3 regions of the Promicromonospora sp. NPDC110617 genome follow, and region 2 is predicted to be linked to each of the others. Evidence: riboswitches for the same ligand, from Rfam matches in the RefSeq annotation. Region 2 holds a riboswitch; each other region holds the start of a gene.
The links. Region 2 has a riboswitch for S-adenosylmethionine ahead of metE (5-methyltetrahydropteroyltriglutamate--homocysteine S-methyltransferase). Riboswitches for the same ligand answer to the same signal wherever they lie in the genome.
Positions count from the first base shown of each region.

Region 1: linked by a shared signal. The riboswitch ahead of ACZ7LE_RS10430 (LLM class flavin-dependent oxidoreductase) and the one ahead of metE (5-methyltetrahydropteroyltriglutamate--homocysteine S-methyltransferase) in region 2 are both predicted to bind S-adenosylmethionine.
Region 3: linked by a shared signal. The riboswitch ahead of ACZ7LE_RS00865 (methylenetetrahydrofolate reductase) and the one ahead of metE (5-methyltetrahydropteroyltriglutamate--homocysteine S-methyltransferase) in region 2 are both predicted to bind S-adenosylmethionine.

Region 1 is NZ_JBVKBM010000001.1:2,382,028-2,384,278, forward strand. Features, by position in the region: gene ACZ7LE_RS10425 (GH92 family glycosyl hydrolase) at 1-383, shown strand, start outside; SAM riboswitch class IV at 758-869, shown strand; gene ACZ7LE_RS10430 (LLM class flavin-dependent oxidoreductase) at 1,252-2,251, shown strand, end outside.
Region 2 is NZ_JBVKBM010000003.1:849,550-851,800, forward strand. Features, by position in the region: gene ACZ7LE_RS21570 (LysR family transcriptional regulator) at 1-234, opposite strand, end outside; gene ACZ7LE_RS21575 (type 1 glutamine amidotransferase domain-containing protein) at 279-983, opposite strand; SAM riboswitch class I at 1,162-1,265, shown strand; gene metE (5-methyltetrahydropteroyltriglutamate--homocysteine S-methyltransferase) at 1,274-2,251, shown strand, end outside.
Region 3 is NZ_JBVKBM010000001.1:204,662-206,912, reverse strand. Features, by position in the region: gene ACZ7LE_RS00870 (Hsp20/alpha crystallin family protein) at 1-232, opposite strand, end outside; gene ACZ7LE_RS00865 (methylenetetrahydrofolate reductase) at 372-1,316, opposite strand; SAM riboswitch class I at 1,321-1,437, opposite strand; gene ACZ7LE_RS00860 (carbohydrate ABC transporter permease) at 1,532-2,251, opposite strand, start outside.

The DNA.
Region 1 (2,251 bases), on a different contig from region 2:
CATCCGACCGGCCGTGGCGGCGTGCCGACGGCGGTTGGCACGGTGTCGGGGGCGGCGCGCTGCCGCACCTGACCGACGGCGACCTCGCGGCGTCGGCGGAGGTGGGCGGCACTCTCACGTGGGCGCCCGCGGCAGACGCCCCGGCAGGTGCGATGCTGCGCGCCTACACGCTGACCTCCGGCCCGTCCCCTGACACTGCGCCGTCGGCGTGGCGACTGGTCGCGCCCGACGGCCGGGTGCTCGACGAGCGGTCGGGCGAGGAGTGGCGTTGGCCGAACCAGCTCCGGCCCTTCGTGCTCGACGAGCCCGTGCCGCTCACGGCCTTCCGCCTCGAGCTGGCCGAGCCCGGCGCCCTCGCCCAGATCGAGCTCCTGACGACGTAGCCGCACGGGAGCCGGCACGAAAATGCGCTTCTACCCAGTCATCTGGCCCGGAAACCACGTGATTCCGGGCCCGACGACTGGGTAGAAGCGCACTTCTGCGTTCCGGCCGCCGACGCCGGCGCCCCCGGGGGTGCGGCTGCGCGCAGCGAGATCCACTGGTTGCTGAGGCCGTTCCGAGATCGGTCGGTGGCATTGAGCTCGGTCCGTCGATGGACCGAGCTCAATGCCACCGACCGATCTCACCGACAAGGCCCAGGTCCCGGGATGTGAGATCTGGGCAAGGATCATTGACTTCTATGGGTTCCATTCGTATCTTCTGTGACATCGAGACCAACCGCACTTATCCGATCGGAGAGATGTAGAAAGCCTCGACAGGTCATGAGTTCCGACGCGAAGCCCCGGCTGGTCGGACGGCAACCCCCCGCGCGGGTGGGTGCCCCGGGTGAGGACCAGGTCCACCGCCGCCGGCGGATGACAACACGCGTCGCTCGCCGCTGGGCGAGCAGGTGAGGAGAACGACGATGACCCGGAGCGCTGCCCCCGCCGTCCACGTGTCCCTGCCGACCCGGAACGTCACCGTGCGGGCTGGTGCTGCCCCGCGCGAGGACATGTGTTGTCGCTGACCGCGACAGCCCCGACGCGCTGACCGGCCGCCACAGGCGCCACCGGTCCGCCGCCCGGACCTCCTCTCGGCGTCGCACGCCGAGCCCCGGCCGTATCCGGCCCCCCACGTCCCTGACCGGACGTCTCCCTCCTGCCCTCTGGCAGCCACGCTCCCGGGTGACCCCTGGACGCCGTCGCACATCCTGTGTGTCGGCCGGGTCCTCCGGGCGCCGTCGCGCAGCCGCAGCCCGAACGGAGCCCCGCCGTGCCGTACCCGTCGCAGCCCACGTCCCTCGCCCCCACGTCCCTCGCCTCCACCTCTGCCCGTCCCGTCGTGCTCGGCGTGGACCTCACCTCCGCCGGCGCCCGTCCGGGCGCCCACCGCGCACGCGGCCCGGTCGCACCGCGCCCGTTCGACGGCGAGCGGTTCCTGCACCTCGTGCGGACCGCCGACCGCGGCCTCCTCGACTTCGTCAGCCTCGACGAGGGCTTTCTGCTCCACCCGGGCCGCAGCCAGGTCACCGGGCGGCTGGACACGGCCGTCGCCGCGGCCCGGGCCGCGCGGGTCACGGCCGGCATCGGGCTGGTCGCCGCCGTCGACACGGTGCACGTCGAGGCGGCCCACGCCGCGGTCGCGCTGAGCAGCATCGACCGCGCGAGCAGCGGGCGGGCCGGCTGGCAGGCCGTGCGGCAGAGCAAGCTCCCCGAGGCCGACGACGCGTGGGCCGGCCGGGTCGAGCTGGGCATCCGGTCCGTGACGCAGGTGTGGACGGGCCGTCCCGGCAGCGGGGCGGGCGCGGTCGAGCTCGACGCCGAGGGCCGGTTCCGCGTGGACCACGACGGCATCCGGTTCGCCGTCCGCGGCCGCCCGGCCGCCGGCACGGACGACGCCCTGCCGCAGACACCCCCGCCCGTCGTCGTCCGCGTGCGCTCCGAGGCCAGCGCGGCGCTCGCCGGCCGCACCGCCGACGTCGCGCGGATCACCGTCACGGATGCCGCGCACGCGGTGCGGCTGCGCCGGCTCGTGCGGGACGCCGCGCTGTCCGCGGGGCGCGACCCCGAGGAGCTGCGCGTGCTCGCCGAGGTCTACGTGGTGCTCGCGCAGGAGCGGGCCAGCGCCCGGGCTCGCCTCGAGCTCGTCGAGGCGCTGGAGGGCACCGCGGCCATGGGCGACGGGCTGGTCGTCGCCGACACGCCCGACGAGCTCGCCACCCTGATCGCCGACTGGACCACCGTCGGCGCCGTCGACGGGTTCCTGCTGCGGC
Region 2 (2,251 bases):
CGACCGGAGCCCGTCCACGTGCAGCCCCACCTCGGCGGCCAGCGCCACGGCGCGCTCCGTGGGCTCGGCGCCCCGGCGGGACCGCACGAACAGGCGGGTGCCGAGCTGTTCCTCCAGGCGGGCGAGCTGCCCGGTGACGGCGGGCTGGCTCACGCCCAGGCGCTCCGCCGCCGCCGACAGCGACCCGGTGCGGTAGACCTCCAGGAACGTGGCGAGGAGGTCAAGACCCGGCACCGGCACCACCCTCCGTCGTCGTCCTGCCCACAGGCTAGCCGGGCTCAGCGCGCCGCGAGCGCCGTGAGCACCGCCTCGGCGGCGGCCGCGCTGGACTGCGGGTTCTGCCCGGTGATCAGGTTGCCGTCCTGGACCACGGTGCTGCTCCAGGCCGCGCCGACCTGGACGACGGCGCCGCGCTCGCGCAGCCGCGACTCGACGAGGTAGGGCGCGGCGTCGCCGAGGCCGCCCTGGCGCTCCTCCTCGTCCGTGAACGAGGTGAGCGCCCGGCCCGCGTAGGCGAAGGTGCCGTCCGGCCCCTGGGCGCTGAGCAGCGCGGCGACGCCGTGGCACAGCGCGCCGACGGTCGTGCCCCGGTCGTTCGCGGCGAGCAGCAGGCGGCCGAGGTCGGCGTCGTGCGCCAGGTCCGCCATGGGGGCGTGGCCGCCGGGGAGGTACACGGCGTCGTAGCCGGCGGCGTCGACGTCGGCCAGCGTGAGCGGGTGGTCGAGTTGGTCGGCGATGCCGTCCAGGTACGCCCGGAACTCCGCGGCGTCGGCTGCGGGCACCCCACCGCGCTCGTCGAGGCTGACCGGGTCGACCGTGGGCGCCACGCCGCCCGGCGTCGCGACGTCGACCTGCGCGCCGGCCGCGGTGAGCACGCGGTGGGAGGCGGCGACCTCCTCGGCCCAGTAGCCGGTGGGGTGCTCGGTGCCGTCGGCCAGGCGCAGGCTGCTCGCGGCGGAGACGACCATCAGGATCTTCGACATGGTGTGGTTCCGATCTGTTCGGGGAGTGTCCCGCTGGGGTGCGGTCCTCGGGGAACGTCAGATTCCATCACCGGATGCCGAAACGGTCGGCCGGAGCTATAACCAGACTTATGGCTCCGATTTGTCCGAGGCGTGGACGGTTTGCCGACCACATCCCGGGCATGCCTACGATCAAGTCTCATCATCCAGAGCGGTCGAGAGTCCTGGCTCCACGACACCGCAGCAACCTACCTCCGAGGCGCCAATCTCGGGGCAAGGTGCTAACGCCAGGTCCGATGGAGCTGATACGCATGGCAGTCACGAACCCGCACCTTCCCACCGCCACGATCCTGGGCTACCCCCGCATCGGCCGGAGGCGCGAGCTCAAGCGCGCCGTCGAGTCCTTCTGGGCCGGCCGCACCACCGCCGACGAGCTGGAGGCGACCGCCCGCGACCTGCGGCTCGCCACCGCCCGCCGGCTCGTCGACCTGGGCCTGGACGCCGGCAACGCTGCCGTCCCCGGCTCGTTCTCGTACTACGACCAGGTGCTCGACGCCGTCGCGCTGCTGGGCGCCGTGCCCGACCGCTTCGCGGGGCTCACCGCGGACGGGGGTCGCCTGACCCTGTCCGCCTACTTCACGGTGGCGCGCGGCGAGGGCGACAACGCACCGCTTGAGATGACCAAGTGGTTCGACACGAACTACCACTACCTGGTCCCGGAGATCGGGCCGGACACCCCGATCGGGTTCGTCGACGACCGCGCGGTGCGCGAGTTCACCGAGCTGGCGCACCCGGCCGACGGCGGCCAGGCCGTCGTGACCCGCCCCGCGTTCGTGGGACCGGTGACGTTCCTGCTGCTCAGCAAGCCCGCTGATGGTTCCCCGGACGGCTTCCGCCCGCTCGACCGCCTCGACGACGTCGTCGCCGCGTACGCCGACCTGCTGCGCGCGCTCGCCGCCGCGGGCGCCCCCTGGGTACAGCTCGACGAGCCGGCCCTGGTCACGGACCTGCTGGACGTCCCGTTCGACGAGGTCGCCGACGCCGTCCGCCGGGCCTACGCCACGCTGGCGACCGAGCTCTCCCCCGCCGCTTCCCGAGCCGACCGCGCCGAGCGCCCCGCGATCCTCGTCACCGCCCCGTACGGCGACCTGCGCAGCGAGGCAGGCGACGGCCTCGCCCTGCTGGCCGGGACCGACGTCGAGGCGATCGCGATCGACCTGGTGCGCGGCGCCATCCCCACGGGCGCGGTGCCCGGCCTGGAGACCAAGACCCTGGTCGCGGGCGCGATC
Region 3 (2,251 bases), on a different contig from region 2:
ACTGTGCGCCGTCGTCCGAGCGCTGCGTGCGCTCCGCACGGACCGTGAGCGTCCGGTCCTCAACCGAGACGTCGATCGTGCCGGGGTCGACACCGGGCAGGTCCATCGAGAGGACGTAGTGGTCACCGGTGCGGAACAGGTCCATCGGCATGGCACCGGACTGCCGTGCGTTGCCGGCCATCGTGCTGAACATCCGGTCCATCTCCTGGAACGGGTCCCAGTAGGTAGCCATCGCGCATCACCTCCTACGACGACACGGCCCTGGCCCCTCCAGGGCCGCAGCGATCGGCGACGGCCCTGGCCGCCGCCTGGCTACCCTCCAATTCTGGCACTCGACACCCGAGAGTGCCAACCCCCGTGCCGGCGATCCGTCAGGCGGCGGCGCGGCCCGTCAGGCCCACCCGGTCCAGCAGGTCCAGGGCGGGGCGATGCTTGTTGAACGTGTACACGTGCAGGCCGGGCGTACCGGCGTCGAGCACCTCGCGCGCGAGCGCCGCGGAGTACTCGATGCCGTGCGCGTGCTGGGCCTCGGGGTCGACGGCGCCGTCGGGGGCGGTGAGCCGGTCGAGGTCGCGCAGGAGCTCCGCGGGCGCCGCCACCCCGGTGAGCTCCTGGACGCGGCGCAGTCGGCGGGCCTCCGTGGTGGGCAGGATCCCGGCGAGGATCGGGATGGTCACGCCCTCCGCCCGGGCCGCCTCGACGAACCCCGTGTACGAGTCCGCGCGGTAGAAGAACTGGGTGATCGCGAAGCTCGCGCCCGCCTCCTGCTTCTCCAGCAGCCGGCGCACCTCCTGCTCGCGCGTGGTGCCGGCCCCCGGGTTGCCGTCCGGGAACGTGGCGACGGCGATGGCCAGCGGCCGGGCGGCCGAGCGCAGCGCCGTGCTGACGTCGGCGGCGCACCGCCGTTCGTCCACCTGCCGCAGGAGTCGCACGAGGTCCACGCTGGAGCGCACGCCGTCGGCCGGCGGGCGCCAGTCCGGCTCGTCGCGCGGCGGGTCGCCGCGCAGGGCGAGGAAGGACCGCACGCCGGCCTCGAGGAACTCCTCGATCACCGCGGACACGTCCTCGCGCGAGGCGCCCACGCAGGTCAGGTGGGCCACGGGCAGCACGGGCGTGCCACGCAGCAGGGTGGCGAGCACCTCGCGCGCGGTGGCCCGGTCGCCGCCGGCCGCCCCGTACGTCACGGAGACGAAGTCCGGGCGGGCCGCCACGAGCCGCTGCGCCGTCTCCCAGAAGTTGGGCGCGGCGTTCGGCCGACGCGGGGGCATCAGCTCGAACGACACCGTGGGGCGGTGCGGGTGTACCTCGGCGACCATGGCTGCTCCATCGAACCTGGCGTGAGCACCTTGCGTCCCTCGCGCCGCGGCGACGCGGCGGAAGGTCGGCAGGTTGCTGCGGTGTCAGGGAGCCAGGACTCTCGACCGCTCTGGATGGGGTTCGCCACCATGCTAAGCGACCGTCCAGCACTGGGACAGAATTCGTCCGGAGGTCGAGACGGCCCGGTCCACGGTGTGTGGACCGGGCCTGCCCGCTACTTCACCGACCCGGCCACCAGGCCGCCCACCAGGCGCTTCTCGATGATCATGAACAGGATCACCACGGGCACGATCGCCACGACGGACACCCCGAACACGTACTGCCAGGACGTCTCGTACTGGCCCACGAACTTGGTGAGCGCCACGGACAGCGGCTGGTTGCCCGCCGTCGTCAGCAGCACCAGCGAGGCCGCGAACTCGTTCCAGGACGCGACGAACGTGAACACCACCGCCGTCACGATGCCCGGCCAGACGAGCGGCAGGTTGATCTTGGTCAGGACGGCGAACGTGCCGGCGCCGTCGAGCTGCGCCGCCTCGTCGACCTCCTTCGGGATGCCCGCGAAGAAGCTGTGCATGATCCAGACCGCGAACGACAGGTTGAACGCGGCGTTCACCAGGATCATCGCGACCCACGTGTCGAGGATCCCGATGGCGATGAACTGCCGGAACAGGCCCGACGTCAGCACCGCGGGCTGCACCATCTGGGTCACGATCACGAGGAACAGGAAGAAGAGCCGGCCCGTGAACCGGAACCGCGCCGTGTAGTAGGCGGCGGGCAGCGCCACGGCCAGCACGAGCAGCGTGGCGCACAGCGAGATCACCAGGGTGGAGATCAGGTTCTGCGCCAGCGGCGTCTCGGGCGTGGACCACATCGTGACGTAGTTGTCCCAGTGCCACTCGGTGGGGAAGTAGGTGGGGTCGACCGACCTGATCTC